DNA from 2 places in the Dorea sp. YH-dor226 genome. Region 2 is predicted to be linked to the other one. Evidence: riboswitches for the same ligand, from Rfam matches in the RefSeq annotation. Region 2 holds a riboswitch; the other holds the start of a gene.

Region 1 (8,080 bases), on a different contig from region 2:
TTCTGTTGTCTGTGTTGTTCCATTATAAAATACCATCTGTGGAGTATGTGCAAGTACATAGCTTGCGCCTTTGATTACACTGTTCATTGTGAGTATCCACCTTTCTTCTTTTCTAAATCATTTCAAAATAACTAACTGTTGTTTACAGGAATGTGTCATCATCTGACATGCCTCAGCGATATGTGCAATACTGACAGCCTGCATCATCTGCAGCCTGCCCTGCATACTTTGTTATAGAACGAAACGGCGAGGTAAGTGTTTACCTCACCGTTTCGTAAAATGTGGGATGAAACGATCTCAAACCCTTCTTATAAAAACTTGCAGAAATCATCACGAATTGCTGACATTTCTCCAGCAATGTCGTCAAGATCAAGAACCATTTCCATCATGCCTACCTGCTCATCGTAAACATCCGGATCAAATTCCTCTTTCAGTTCTTCTTCACATACGTGATATACCGTGAGTCCAAGCTGGACCCCTGTCAATGGACCTGCGAATGTCGGGTCACCTGCTGTTACAGTCTCTGCTGCAAGACCAGCACCTTCGCCTTCAGCTGCTCCAAGAACTACTACCAAGTTCTCCGGACCATACTCCTCTGCGAATTCTTTAACCCTCTTCTGATTCTCAAGATCCATTGCACCAGCGCTCGTTCAGACGAAGCACTCTGTGGAAGAGAATACAACTTCTCCACCAGCAGTCTTTACGCACTCTGCGATTGCCGGTCCTGGAACACCATCACGGTCGCCAATGATAACGACTTTTTTTCCTTCTAATATTGCCATGACGTGTTTCCTCCTTCCTTTTCCCTTCTATTTTATTATTATTTGTAGAAATGTTTATACTCGCCGGGACAAACGATAATAGAATTCCAGCGAGTGTGCACGCTTAAAGCGGCAGATATTACATTCCCGTAAAAGCCTTGTGGCTGTTTACGCACTCACGATGCTCCGATTAGATATACTTCTTAATCATTGCTTCAATAGATTCTGGTGTACAATCATCTTTCACCAGTTCTTCTACTTTCTCTCCGTCTTTGTAGATTGCCATAACAGGAAGTCCGAGAACTTTCTGTCCGATTGCAAGACGACGAGCCTTTGTTGTATTCAGAGATGTGAATTTTAACTTATCTCCGTATGTGTCAGCGAATTCATGTACCTTTGGCATCAGAGCCTGGCATGGTACACATCCGTCACCGTAAAAATCTACGAATACATAACCTTCTGCTTTTAACACTTCTTCTTCAAATGTGTGCTTATCTACATCTAACATTGGTATGTTCCTCCTTGTGAAATATATTTTTAAGCTTTCGCTTTCGTGCATTTTTTAGAAGTAGTCAGACATGCTTCTTTCTACCTGAACTGCTGCGATTGCTCCGTCAGCTGCTGCAGTAACAACCTGTCTCAGGCTCTTGATACGTACATCACCTGCTGCGTATACGCCAGGAATGTTAGTGTGCATGTCTTCATCTGTCTTGATGTATCCACGCTCATCCATATCAATGATTCCTTCGAATGGTTTGCTGTTCGGGATGGTTCCGATAAATCCGAATACTCCGAACATTCCGTCATCTTCATCTGCTTCTACTGTAGTAACTTCGCCGGTCTTTACATTCTTCACTTTCATCCACTGAAGAATATCATCTCCGCCTACTTCTTCTACTACGGAATCCCACATGAAGTTCAGTTTTGGATTCTTAAATGCTTTTTCCTGAATGGATTTTGCTGCACGCAGTTCGTTACGTCTGTGAATGATCGTAACTTTTCTTGCGAACTTGGTCAGATACATTGCTTCTTCTACTGCGGAATCTCCGCCACCTACAACGTATACTTCAAAGTCTTCAAAGAAGTTTGCATCACATGTTGCACAGTAAGATACACCTTTACCTGTGAACTCTGCTTCTCCTTTACATCCGATCGGTCTTGCATGAGCTCCGGTAGCGATGATCACGTTTCTTCCCTGATACTCAGCTTTTGCACTCTTAAGAACTTTGATCTCGCCTTCAAGAGATACTTCTGTGATCGTATCAGATACACGTTCTGCGCCAAATTTTTCTGCCTGCTGTGTCATTCTCGCAATCAGAGACGGTCCGGACTCGCCTTCTACGATCTGTCCCGGATAGTTTTCAATCTCATCTGTAATTGCGATCTGTCCGCCGTCCTGTCCTTTTTCAATGATCAGAACAGAAAGACGGCTTCTTCCTGCGTACAGTCCTGCTGCTAAACCAGCAGGACCTGCACCCAGGACAATAACGTCATAAATCTTGCTCATTTTGCGTTATTCTCCTTTTCGTCTAAGTATTCAACACGTCTACTCAAAAATCGTCTGTCCGTCTACTTCTGTTGTCAGAGCGTTCAGAGCCTTCTCAACGATCTTACGACGAAGTGCTTTTTCCTCAGCTTTATCCAGAGCCGGATTTCCAAGCGGATGAGGAATAGCGATAGCCGGAACGATTCTGTTAGCACCTACTGTCATAGAAATTGGAGTTACTGTACAAATGTGTACAACAGGGATTCCTGCTCTCTCAACTTCCTTAACCATCGTTGCACCGCAACGAGTACAGGTACCTCAGGTAGAAGTGAGGATTACAGCATCAACACCGTCTGCTTTCAGTTTCTGAGAGAACTCAGCTGCAAATGCTTTAGAAGATGCTACAGCTGTACCATTACCAACTGTTGTATAGAACAGGTGATGTAATTCACCAATAACTCCTTCTTTTTCCATGTCACGAAGAACGTCAACCGGAAGTACACGGTCAGAGTCTTCATTTGCATATACCGGATCGTATCCACCATGAGCTGTCTCATAGGTTTCTTCTGTCAGATCCATAACTCCTGCGATATCATATTCTCCATAGTGAGAAGCACTGGAACTTTCAATGTGATCCGGATTTCCTTTTGGTACGATACCACCAGATGTAACCAGCGCGATCTTAGCATGTGCCAGATCTTTTACAGCCGGATTTGGTTCTACTCTGTCGAAGTCAGGCATCGGGAACTCTGTCTCAAACGGCTTATCATTTAACTTCTTAATAAGCATCTTAACCGCTCTCTGAGAACCTCTTTCTTTTTCAAAGAAGTTTACACGAACACCATTCGGCATATAACCTTCTTCACAAGATGCACCGATCTTCTCACCCTTAGCAAGTTTTACTGCAAGAGGAGCCAGCTTCTTAACTGCATCTCTCATACCTGCTGCACTGTTCTTTGTAGAAACCGTATATACCTGGTTTTTGAACATATCAGCACCCGGGTTTTCTACGTACATACCTGTTACAGCCGGAATTCCAAGTTCTTCCTGAACTGCTGCAGCGATTGTACCACAAGCAACACCATAACGGCCTGCATTAAACGCCGGTCCTGCGATAAATACATCCGGAGCCTGCTCTTTTACCATAGCAAGGATATCAGCTTTCGCTTTCTCCAGATTTTCGTTGAAGTAAGAGTCACCACAAATGATTGTTGCAATAATCTCTGCTTCATCTTTAAAATTCTGTGTCAATGCCATACCCGGTCCAACAACCTCGCCTACACGAAGTTCTGCCGGATAATCTGCTTTTTCTTCTCCACCAATCTGTGCAAAGAACTGATTGATGTAATGAACAACTTTAATTTTTGCCATGATTCTTATCCTCCCTTCCTATCTTGCGCTCAGTTTGTTGAAACCTGTCTCATTAGTAGCACCTGTAAGTACCTGAAGCTCAACTTCCAGACTTCCGTCTTCACGAAGTGTCTCTTCGCTGGCACCTGCAATTTTGTTTACATAATCCAGTGTTCCAATTACCTTGTCAAGTTTCGGCAGGATAATTACCTGGTTTGCATTTCCGCCTGTAACAACAGCATCAGCAGCCGGATCAGAGTCAGCCAGAGACTGAGACTTTCCGTCACGTCCGGCATACTCATCAGTGATGATAACTGTCTTAACACCTTCTGCTTCAATCTTCTTGCAGTTCATGATAAGGTCTGTATCCGGGTTACCAAATCCTTCCTGAGATACGATAACGCCATCAAGATCTAACATCTTGCAAAGTTTTGCTGTCCAGTCGGAAGAACGCATCTTATCTGCAAGATATACGTTCTCGTTTGTAATAATCTGGCATACAAAGTTAAGAGTTTTTCCGTGCTGTTCAAACAGATCGTGAACAACCGGATTATTCTCATGTACATAAGTTGGATTCTTATCACATGCAGACACACAGTTACCGGATACGATTGCACCGTCCATGATCTCTGTTGGACTTAAGATTGTAGGAACAATCTTCTTGGCATCTACGCCGTATACATATGTGTCATGTAATAATCCCTGACTCTGAAGCATCTGAACATAAGCAACTCTCGGAAGATCCGGATATTTTTCCATACCTTCTTTGATCGTGCATGTTTCATATACTTTTGTCTCATCAGGTGTCAGGTTACGAGCTAATTCCCCAAGATAAACTGCAACTCTGAATCCTGCAAAACGAACTGCTTTTTCATAATCATGCTGTTTAATTCCGTCAACCGGCTCACATACCATAACCAGGTTTAATGTTTTGGAAAATGGTGTGTAATCAGCTCCAGGACCTGTCATATCGATAATACCTTCCTGGAATCCAACGATCTTACCAGCTGTAACAACAGCCATTCCCTTTAATGCATAAGTCTTTCCTTCACCTACTGTATCAACCTTTGCGATAACTCCCGGGAAGACTCCCCCTCTTCCTTCAACTTTCACACGTGGTTCGATAACGTCCTTTACAGGTGTAATTCTTACAGACTCTCCTGGTTTTGCAATATCAAATGATACGCTCTTAATATGCTCATCTTCAAGAGCAACGGCTTTCACAGCCTCTTCGGATACATAGAGGATTCCGTCTTCGATCTTTGATTCAGATGCGAACTGAATATCCTTAATGTAAATGTGTCCCATTTCTAATCTCACTTGTAGTTCCCTCCTTCAAAAAAAGATTCATTTTATTGTCTAAAGCTGCAATACTTTAACAACCTCTCCGAAATGACTACCAGACATCTGCCGATGCCAGTCCACTTTCAAGCAAAGTCCAGTCAATTAATTGAAAATCTTCATATACTTTTGCTTCATATCTGCCAGATTTATCCTCAAACTTCCGGCAGGCCTGAAGGGCATTTTCAATCAATGAAAGCGACCTTGAATCCATCTCCTCCTTTCGTTCTGATATCATCACTGACTTATATGGTGTTTCATTAGGCTTTACACTTCCCGACAAAGGATGTGATAAAAGCAAGTGACCCTCGTGAATTCTGTCTCTTACTTCTTTCAGAAGTTCTTCATATGAAATATCTTTGTATATCACATTGTGCGTGTCCTTCAGCTTTTCTAAAACCAGTGGATTATTGGTTAAGATCATATAACTTTTCCGACTCATTTGATCCACTTACTCCTTTCAGTTTCCCTTGTTTAAAAAAAGGACGCTTTAAACACGGCTAGATGTTTAAATCGTCCTTTCCTGTCTTTTGCCCTGATACTAAGTGTGTTCCAGCGAAGCCTCTCACACAGCACAAGATTCAGAATACGGTCCGTTTCCCAGTCCTTTTGCCTGAAAGTTTCACACTGCATATGATCACCAGCATATGACAGGCTTGCCTCTTCGGCGGCCGAAAAATCAACTCTCTCTTGAGAAACATCAACCCGCTTTTCATATTAACTTATAGAACTTTTTTATAAGTTTCATTGTCTAAACCTATAATAACCTATCGTTAAATCAATTTCAACAGCAAAAAACGATTAAAAATATTTTAGGCAGATTGCATAAATTATATGTATAGTTTTTATCTATTTTGCCTATTTACTTTTTTCTATTCACTTGCTATTTTTCTTATTTTTTCTTCTTCGAAAAATTCTGAAAATAATCATCATGAACCTTCTTGATCACACTGCTAAGTGCAAACAGAGCAAGAATGTTCGGGATAACCATCAATGAGTTAAATGTATCCTGCATTGTCCATACCAGTTCAACCTCTGCGAGAGATCCAAGGAATACACAGACTGCAACAATTACAGAATAAATCTTAACCGCTTTTGCTCCAAACAGATATTTTACGTTCGCCTGTCCGAAGAAGTACCATCCGATGATCGTAGAAAATGCGAAGAACAGCATACATACAGCAATGAAAATATCTCCACCCTTTCCATACAGTGTTGAGAATGCATACTGACTGAGTTCTGCACCGGTCAGACCTGTCGGAATAGAATGTGTTGTAATGATTACAAGTGCCGTAAGGTTCAGGATTACAAATGTATCAATAAACACACCTGTCATAGCTACGAACCCCTGCTCTACCGGGTGATCTACCTTTGCCACTGCATGTGCATGAGGTGTGGAACCCATACCTGCTTCATTGGAGAACAGACCACGTGCAACACCTTTTGTCAATGCAAGTTTCACGGTAGCACCGGCCGCACCACCTGCAATGGATGCCGGAGCAAACGCTCCAACAACGATAGAATAAAATGCGTATGGAATTTCCTTAAAGTTATAAAAAATAACAATCAGAGATCCAAGAATATAGAACGCTGCCATAATCGGCACGATCAGCTCTGTAATCTTAGCAATACGTTCCATACCGCCAAGGAATACAAATAAAGCAACTACCGCTACAAACAGTCCCATTACCCACTGTGGGATACCGAATGCTTTATGGAATGCAGCTGCAATAGAGTTGGACTGTACAGCATTCCCCATGAATCCAAGTGCCAATACGATCAGCACTGCAAAGATTGCTGCAAGCGCTTTTCCGAATCCGCCCTTAAATGCTGCTCTGATGTAGTATACAGGACCACCCGTAACGACACCGTCGTCGCCTACCTGTTTATACTTCTGTGCCATAATTGCCTCAGCATAGATGGTAGCCATTCCAAGAAAAGCTGCGATCCACATCCAGAAGATTGCTCCCGGGCCTCCAATTGCAAGCGCAGTTGCCGCACCTGCGATATTACCGGTACCAACCTGAGCCGCGATCGCCGTTGCAAGTGCCTGGAAAGAAGACATTCCGTCCGCTCCTGCCTTGTCTTTTTTACTGAAAAGACCTCCAAAAGTTCTTCTCATACCTTCGCCAAAGCCTCTTACCTGGATGAATCCCAGTTTTACAGAAAACCAGATACCACCACCAAGAAGAGCTATGATCAGTACGTAGTTTGACATGTAACTGCCAATTGTTGAAAATATGTTGTTCAATACTGCTTCCACAACACGTCCCCCTTTTCTGTTGTAATAGATTTTTTGAATAACAAAATTCTTTTCATCTATAATAACATTTTTCTTCATTTTATTCAATATTCACAACGATTTGATGTTTTTTTCATTGTTTTTCCGCAAATTATATATAATTCCAGTTGATTTTCCGTTCTTTTTTATCAAAAAAGGCGAAAATCAAAAGATTTTCGCCCAAAGCAATTATAAACAAAATATTTTATTTTCCCAGCGTTACACGTTAATCTCAGCTTTTACTCCGAGAACGTCTTTATTAGCTTCCAGAACCGGATTTACCACATTTTTCAGGTATGCTTCCACCTGAAGCGGCGCCCGTCCGACATATTTTGACGGATCCATTGTCTTCCGGAGTTCATCAATTGACAGATTAAATGCCGGATCCTCCGCAATCAATTCCAGCAGATTATTGTCAAGACCCTTTTCCTTTACATTACGTCCTGCTTCCATGGAAAGTTCACGGATTCTCTCGTGAAGTTCCTGTCTGTCTCCACCAGCCTTCACGGCATCCATCATAATATTCTCCGTTGCCATGAACGGAAGCTCTGACATGAGACGCTTTTCAATTACCTTCGGATAAACCACCAGGCCATCTACAACATTCAGGCACAGATCCAGAATACCATCAATTGCCAGAAATCCTTCCGGTACACTGAGACGCTTATTTGCCGAATCATCCAGAGTTCTTTCAAACCACTGTGTTGCAGATGTGATCGCCGGATTCAGCGCATCGATCATTACATATCTGGACAGAGAAGCAATACGCTCACTTCTCATCGGATTTCTCTTATATGCCATAGCAGAAGATCCGATCTGTGTTTTTTCAAACGGCTCCTCTACCTCTTTCAGATGCTGAAG
Region 2 (8,080 bases):
ACCATCAGAGTTCCATGGTGATAGCAGCAGTCTCCCTGCTCATAAAATGCATTTCCTGAAAACTTGTGACCGTCGATCAATATATCATTACGCCCGGATTTTTCTGCATGAATTCCAAGCTTTTTCACCGCTTCCAGAATGACATTCAGCTGTCTGTCCACATTATAATTTTCTTTTCTCACAAGAAATGTAAAGTTCAGGTTTCCCAGATCATGATACACTGCTCCGCCGCCGGAAAGTCTTCGAACCGGATATCCGTCTTCCTCCTCCAGCTTACTTACCAGACATTCTTTCCATGCATTCTGGTTACGTCCGATTACGACCGTATTTCTGTTCTGCCAGAGATACAGGATACATTCCTCTTTATCACAATGGAGGAGTAGATACTCCTCCATCGCAAGATTCCGATAGGGGTATGTATTAGCCGTTTCTATGTATGTTATCTTTTCAATCATTTCTATACCTCATTCAGAATATCATTATATAACTATTTAAAATTCGTATTTTAATACCGGATGTCTTGCAGCTCCTACTTCGTCCAGTCTCGTTACAGGCGTACGAACCGGTGCATTATGGAGCTGTTCTGCATCTTCTCCTGCCAATGCATACAGATCTCTGAACACCTGAATTGCTTCGTCCAGTGTTTCTTTGGACTCTGTTTCTGTAGGTTCCACCATCAGAGCTTCCTCTACGATCAGCGGGAAGTACATTGTAGGCGGATGAATGCCGTTATCCAGAAGTCCTTTTGCAATATCCATTGCAGAAACGCCTGTCTTCTTCTTCAGGTCAGAAAGACTCATTACGAACTCATGCATACATACTTCATCGTAAGCCATGGTATAGAGATCTTTCAGCTTATGCATCATATAATTTGCATTCAGAACTGCATTCTGACTCGCCTCCGGAATTCCTTCTTTGCCAAGAGTCATCACATATGTAAGTGCTCTTACGACAACCAGGAAGTTTCCATAAAAGTCTTTCATTTCGCCGATACTGTTCTCTGCCTTTTTGAAGCTGAGTTCATCTGTTCCCTCAACAAGTACGGATGGAAGGAACTGTGCCAGATGCTCTTTGCATCCTACCGGTCCGCTTCCCGGTCCACCTCCGCCGTGCGGGGTTGAGAATGTCTTATGAAGATTCAGATGGATAACATCAAATCCCATATCACCCGGGCGAACGGTACCCATGACTGCATTTAAGTTCGCGCCGTCATAGTAGCACTGACCGCCACACTCATGGATGATCTTCGTAATTTCAAGAATATTTTTGTCAAACAGACCTACTGTATTCGGATTCGTCAGCATCAGACCTGCCACATCGTCGCCTGCTGCTTCGCGCAGTTTTTCAAGGTCTACGCATCCATCCGGTCCGGACGGAATGCTGACTACAGAAAATCCTGCCATTACCGCACTTGCAGGGTTGGTTCCATGAGCAGAGTCCGGAACGATGATCTTAGTACGCTTTTTATCTCCTCTGCTCTCATGATAAGCTTTGATCAGGAGAAGACCTGTAAATTCACCGTGTGCACCAGCTGCCGGCTGCAGTGTCATGTTCGTCATACCTGTGATTTCACACAGATATTCTTCTAACGTTTTCATAACTTCCATACATCCCTGAACCGTATGTGCCGGCTGCAGTGGATGAATCTCTGTAAATCCCGGAAGTGCTGCCATATCTTCATTGATCTTTGGATTGTATTTCATGGTACAGGAGCCAAGCGGATAGAATCCGTCATTTACTCCGTGGCATTTCTTCGCAAGCTCTGTGTAGTGTCTGCTAATCTCATTTTCGGAAAGCTCTGGTAAATGAAGTGCAAGCTCTCTGCGATTCTTTTCTTCAGGCAGAACTACTTCTACATCACATTCCGGCAACAGACTTAAGCCTCTGCCTTCTTTTCCTTTTTCAAATATTAACATCCATTACACCCCCTTTATGATAGAAACTGCTCTGTCAATGTCTTCTTTGCTGTTCATCTCTGTACAGCACCATAAGATCCTGTGTTCATCCAGAGGATAACCGCCAAGGATTCCTTCACCTTCCAATGCAAAAAGCACTTTTTCTGCAGGTGTCTCAGATACGGTAACAAATTCATGGAAGAATTCTCCCTTATTCTCCACCTGATATCCGATGCCCTCCAGCTCTTTTGCCATATAATGTGCTTTTGATGTACACTGAACAGCTATATTTTTCAGACCTTCACTTCCTACAGATGCCAGATAAACACCAACTGCCAGCGCGCATAATGCCTGGTTAGAACAGATATTACTGGAAGCTTTTTCTCTTCTGATATGCTGCTCTCTTGCCTGCAGAGTCAGTACATAACCGGTCTTTCCATTATGATCGGTTGTCTGTCCGACAATTCTTCCCGGAAGTTTTCTCGTCATTGCTGACACACATGCCATGAATCCCACATATGGTCCTCCAAATGCCAGTGGAAGTCCAAGTGGCTGTCCTTCACCAACTGCTACATCTGCGCCATATTCTCTCGGAGTTTTTACGACACCAAGAGAGATAGGATTTACACCCATAATGTATTTTGCTCCGGCTTCGTGTGCGATTTCTCCGATTGCCTGCGCATCTTCCAGGTTACCATAATAGTTTGGATGCTGGATATATACACACGCTGTTGTCTTGTCAATCAGCTCGCGAAGTGCATCCCGATCTGTAACACCATCTTTCTGCGGTACAATGACCAGTTCCATTTCATTTCCGTAGCAATATGTTTTTACTGTTTCCAGTACCTTCGGATCTGTTGTCGCTGAAACCAGCGCCTTTGCTCTCTTTCTTTCACGACACATTGCAACACTTTCTGCTGCTGCAGTTCCTCCGTCATATACAGATGCGTTGGAGGTATCCATACCGGTAATCTCACAGATCATTGTCTGATATTCAAAGATAGACTGCAGAATTCCCTGACTGATTTCTGCCTGATACGGAGTATACGCCGTCATCAGATTTTCCTTTGATAATACACTTTTTACAATAGACGGAATATAATGTCTATATGCCCCTGCTCCACGGAAAATCACCGGAAATACCTGATTCTTTTCCGCAAGCTTTGTCATTTTCTTCCGAACTTCCAATTCAGACATACCATCAGGAATCTGAAGTCCGCCCTTTACTTTCACTTCGTCCGGAATATGACCGAACAGTTCTTCCATAGATTCAAAACCAATCTCAGCAAGCATTTCTTTTTGTTCCTGCTTTGTTCCCGGAATATAAGTTCCCATAAAGTGTCACCGCCTTTCTACGATTTTTATTTCACGCTTAAATTATTCCTGCTCACTTTCTACAAATGCTTTATATTCTTCAGCGGATAAGAGTTCTTCTTTTTCCGTAATATCTTTTACTTTTACAAACCAAGCTTCATAAGGTTCTTCATTGATCTTTTCCGGAGCATCCATAAGTTCTTCATTGATCTCGCATACGGTTCCTGATACCGGTGCATATACATCAGATACTGCCTTTACAGACTCTACATCTGAGAAAGCTTCTCCTACAGAGATCTCATCTCCTTCTTCCGGAAGGTTTACAAATACCAGATCACCAAGCTCTGACTGTGCATAATCAGTAAGACCAATTACTGCAATATCTCCTTCTTCCTTTACCCATTCGTGTGATTTTGAATATAATAATCCTTCTCTTAATTCCATTTTATTTTCTCCTTTTCTCTCTTTGATTCTTATTTGCTTCTTTTTAATTCTTATTTACTTCTTTTATAGAACGGAAGTGCTACCACTTCTGCTTCTACCTTACGTCCTCTGACTTCCACTTCTAATTTGTCACCAATTGCAGCTGTTCCTTCGCCAACCAGTGCCATTGCGATCGGATATCCAAGATACGGACAATGTGTACCGGACGTTGTCATACCAATCTTTTCACCATCTTTGAACACTTCCTGGTGCTCTCTGATAATGCCTCGGCCGGTTACTTTCAGACCGATACGGGTCCTCTGTGGTTCTTTTTTCTCCTCCAGAGCAGCCTTTCCGATGAAGTCCTCTTTTGCCATCTTAACTGCGAATCCAAGTCCGGTCTCCAGCGGAGATACCGTATCATCCATCTCATGACCGTAAAGTGGCATTGCTGCTTCCATACGCAATGTATCTCTTGCTCCGAGTCCGCAAGGAATCAGACCTTCTTCTTTTCCATTTTCCAGAAGCGCATCCCACATCTTCTCTGCATTGCTGCTGTCCAGATACAGCTCAACTCCGTCTTCTCCTGTATATCCCGTCTTGGAAATGATACATGGGATTCCGGCAACTTCGGTATCAAATACCGCATGATAATATTTCTTCGGAATATTTTCTTCTGCAGTAAGCTTTCTCAGGATATCCATTGCCTTTGGTCCCTGCAGTGCCAGCTGTGCATACTGTGCGGATACATCCGTAAATGTAACTTCGCCAAACTGATGATCCAGCATCCACTGATAATCCTTATCCTTATTTGCTGCATTCACAACGATAAAATAATGTTCATCTGACTTCTTGTACACGATCAGGTCATCGACTGTTCCGCCATTTTCATTACACATCGGGCTGTATCTTGCCTGTCCGTCTACCATATTGTCAAAATTGTTGGTCAGAATCATCTGAAGATTCTTCAGTGCATCTTTTCCTTCACACAGTACTTCGCCCATATGAGACACATCAAACAGACCTGCCTGTGTACGAACTGCCATATGCTCTTTGATCACGCCTGCTCCGTACTGTACCGGAAGCAGATATCCGCCAAATGGTACGATCTTTCCTCCGGCTTTTACATGCGCATCATATAATGGTGTTTTCAGTTCCATATTTTCTCCTCCTTCTTTAACAGTGTTGTTCTGTCAAACAAGAAAGGAGCCCTAATTCTCCATAAAAATGGATATTACGGCTCCCTGTCGTCTGTCCTTCAGAGTATTGTCCGGATACGATTCCTTTGCCTGAGAGTTTCAAGCTGTATTGCTTTCTTTTGCCCCTTCGGCGTTTTGAACTTTTGCGTACAAAATCTCTCTCGTATCCATCAACCAATTTACTTCTTTGATTTGGTCTTATTATAGGTATTCATTTTCAAATTGTCAACAATCATTTTTGTATGTTTTTACCAATTTGTGTCGTTATTTCATTCACGATTTTGTTTATATTTTCACAGTATTAGAAAAACCCTCGTTTTTTCGAGGGTTTTCAAAGTTTTCATGCTCTACAATATATTGATAATTCCAATGATTCCATAATAATTTTCCATACAACTCAAAGTGTCTGAACGTCCCGAAAACGTGTCACCGCAGGCTGTATTTTCTGATGCTCTCCAATCTGCTTTTCCATCCATACCATGTTATACCAGCGATGAAATTTATATCCACACTGCCGGAACTCTCCTACCATCCGGTAACCCATCCTCTCATGAAACCGTATGCTGTCCCGGGTCAGATAATCATCTTCCTCTCCCTGCGGACAGGCAATACACGCCTCCAGATTCAGGATATTCTGAAGTTTCAGAATCCGCTCCAATTCCTCATATAATCTTCTGCCAACACCGAGACGCCTACATTCCTTCTTTACATAAATCGATGTCTCTACCGCCCAGTCATATGCCGGACGTTCCTTAAACGGGCTCACGTATGCATAACCCAACAGTTCCCCATCTTCCTCTGCGGCAAGATAAGGATACTTTGCCAGCACGCGGCTCATCCTTGCTCTGAATTCCTCCGGAGTCGGAACCTCATACTCGAAGGTAATTGCCGTCTGCTCCACATACGGAGCATAGATTTTCAGTAATTCTTCTGCATCATCCAGAGATGCGATTCGTATTTGCATGCACAGCCTCCTTCTTTTTATCTGAACAATCATTTAAAATCCTTTTCTGTTTTCATCTTCTGAATCGTTTCTAATGGCAACCCGGTACGTTCTGCAATCACCTTTTCATCCAAAAGATCAATCAAATTCCGGGCAATTTCCAATTCTCTGCGTTTTTCTCCCTGTTCTATTCCCTGTTCTATTCCCTGTTCTATTCCTTTATTCACCAACATCGTCCCTAACTTCGTCATACTGATATCCTCCAAGATTTCTTCCATACTCATTTTATCTAAAAATTTGTCTGCCATTGTATAAATCATTGCCTCCATTTTCCTGATTTCATTCGAATCGACAGACGTGATTTTCCGCATAATCGAAAATGCTGCCTGAATACGTTCCTTCTGTGACATCTCACCACTCATCAAAGGACACAGAGTAAGCGAAACCAGATTCTTTCTGGTTATCAGCTCCCCCTGTTCCAACTTCTGTCGGATCTTCTGAATCTCTTTATCCGCATCCTGGTCTAAAAGCATAACTGGAATAACCCGATAAGTATTCACACCTTCCGTAAATTCCGTAACCGGATTTCTAATTTTTCCAGAATACAACACATATGTAGTCACCGCCACATTATTTTGATAACTTGCCATAGCTTCATACACGCGAAATCGTTTCAGATCAGGAATTCCACCATCCGTGCTTTGAAACTCAAAATGTTTCCAGGTACCATCCTCCATCACCAGATTCATATCTTCATAAAGTTTCCTTAACTCCATGTGCACTAATTCCGTCGGAGCAAAATCAACAACTTTACCTTCAATATGAAAATAAGGCAAAAGTTCATCTGCGAAAAAGCGCATAGCAGTTTTCAGGACTGCATCTTCCTGCTGCGTCAAAGAAGATTCCAAGTCTTTCGAATCAAATTTGCTTCTGGTTTTTCCCATATAGTCTCCTTTCTATTAACTACACGGAGAAACTATCTACATTTACTATATCAGAAAGTATAGTCACAGACAACGAAAATGATGAAATATAGTTATTAGGTTATACTGTTCATTATATATATTTTGATAATTAAGATACTGAATTTTTCCCGAAACGGGGATCGAATCCATTAATAATTAAATAGAAAATATAGCTTTCAGAACAAAAGCTGAAAAGATCTTATTGCAACAATAGTTTCTCAGTATAGAACCATTGTCTGTGAATCTAAGTGTACTGTGACAAAATAAACTTGTCAACAAAAACTTGTGTCACAAACAAAAAACACTTCTTGGGTTCTTTTTGAAGCATATATGGACAGGTGACTCTAATTGAGTCACCTGATAAAGACATACTCTGATTCACTTGAGAATTCTTCCCGGTACGCATATTCCAGTCTCCGGAATTCCCGGATCTCTTCCGGTTCTTTCACTTTTTGTTCAGCCATGAACCTGACCATCTCACCTCGGGCCATCTTGGCATAGGTGCCTTTCTGCACAACTTTTCTGCCGGACAATTCTCCAAACACACAGGTAATGAATCTGTCTTTTGGAGTCAGATATGCTTCGATACATTTGGAATATTCTTTTGAAGCAAGATTCACGATCACATGCGAATCATCCATTACCTCTTCATACAGCCTTCTGCCCCAGAATTCATATAGGCCTCTGCAATCCCCTGCTTTTGTTTTTGCCTGCATTTCCAGACGATACGGTGTCACTCCATCCATCGGCTTCAGTACCCCATAGAACCCTGACAATATTCGCAGATGTTCCTGCACATAAGTCAGCATCCCCTCTTCGAATACTGCCGGTGCCATATACTGATACTGAATTCCCTCATAAGAGAGAATCGCCGGTGTCAGTCTCTCTGTAAGCTTCATATGTTGAAATCTTTCAAAAATACCGGAAGTCCCTGATATTCCAGAGCCTCCGGATCCACATTCATTTTTTTTGCCGGTGATATAATGATTCTCATTCCAGTTCCTCCAGCATCTGTGCCGGATTTTCTGCCGCTTTTACCTTGCCAAATGCCTTCTCTATCATTCCGTTTTCATCAATCAGATATGTAGTACGTACAACTCCCATCGATACCTTGCCATAATTTTTCTTTTCTTTCCAGACATCATACGCCTGAATTGCACTGAGTTCCGGATCGGATAACAACGTAAATCCAAGATTATATTTCTGCTCAAATTTTTTATGAGATGCCACAGAATCTTTGCTGATTCCGAGGATTACAGCTCCTTTTTCCGTAAACTGCGGGTACAATTCACTGAATCCGCATGCCTGCTTCGTACATCCCGGTGTACTGTCCTTCGGATA

The links. A riboswitch is a leader RNA that binds a small molecule or an ion and turns the genes downstream of it on or off. The one in region 2 is predicted to bind glycine.
Region 1: another riboswitch for glycine. It lies ahead of ABE547_RS09625 (GrdX family protein); the one in region 2 lies ahead of gcvT (glycine cleavage system aminomethyltransferase GcvT).

Annotation. Positions count from the first base shown of each region.
Region 1 is NZ_JBDOHS010000009.1:133,278-141,357, reverse strand. It holds gene grdC (glycine/sarcosine/betaine reductase complex component C subunit beta) at 1-87, opposite strand, end outside; gene grdA (glycine/sarcosine/betaine reductase complex selenoprotein A) at 309-782, opposite strand; gene ABE547_RS09645 (thioredoxin family protein) at 952-1,269, opposite strand; gene trxB (thioredoxin-disulfide reductase) at 1,324-2,268, opposite strand; gene grdB (glycine reductase complex selenoprotein B) at 2,308-3,618, opposite strand; gene ABE547_RS09630 (glycine/sarcosine/betaine reductase component B subunit) at 3,637-4,917, opposite strand; gene ABE547_RS09625 (GrdX family protein) at 4,994-5,380, opposite strand; glycine riboswitch at 5,530-5,641, opposite strand; gene ABE547_RS09620 (alanine/glycine:cation symporter family protein) at 5,831-7,156, opposite strand; gene purB (adenylosuccinate lyase) at 7,439-8,080, opposite strand, start outside.
Region 2 is NZ_JBDOHS010000001.1:210,245-218,324, forward strand. It holds gene ABE547_RS01115 (lipoate--protein ligase) at 1-455, opposite strand, end outside; gene gcvPB (aminomethyl-transferring glycine dehydrogenase subunit GcvPB) at 492-1,916, opposite strand; gene gcvPA (aminomethyl-transferring glycine dehydrogenase subunit GcvPA) at 1,920-3,230, opposite strand; gene gcvH (glycine cleavage system protein GcvH) at 3,273-3,653, opposite strand; gene gcvT (glycine cleavage system aminomethyltransferase GcvT) at 3,704-4,792, opposite strand; glycine riboswitch at 4,900-5,005, opposite strand; gene ABE547_RS01140 (N-acetyltransferase family protein) at 5,229-5,795, opposite strand; gene ABE547_RS01145 (hypothetical protein) at 5,825-6,718, opposite strand; partial or broken gene yaaA (peroxide stress protein YaaA) at 7,093-7,733, opposite strand; gene bcp (thioredoxin-dependent thiol peroxidase) at 7,730-8,080, opposite strand, start outside.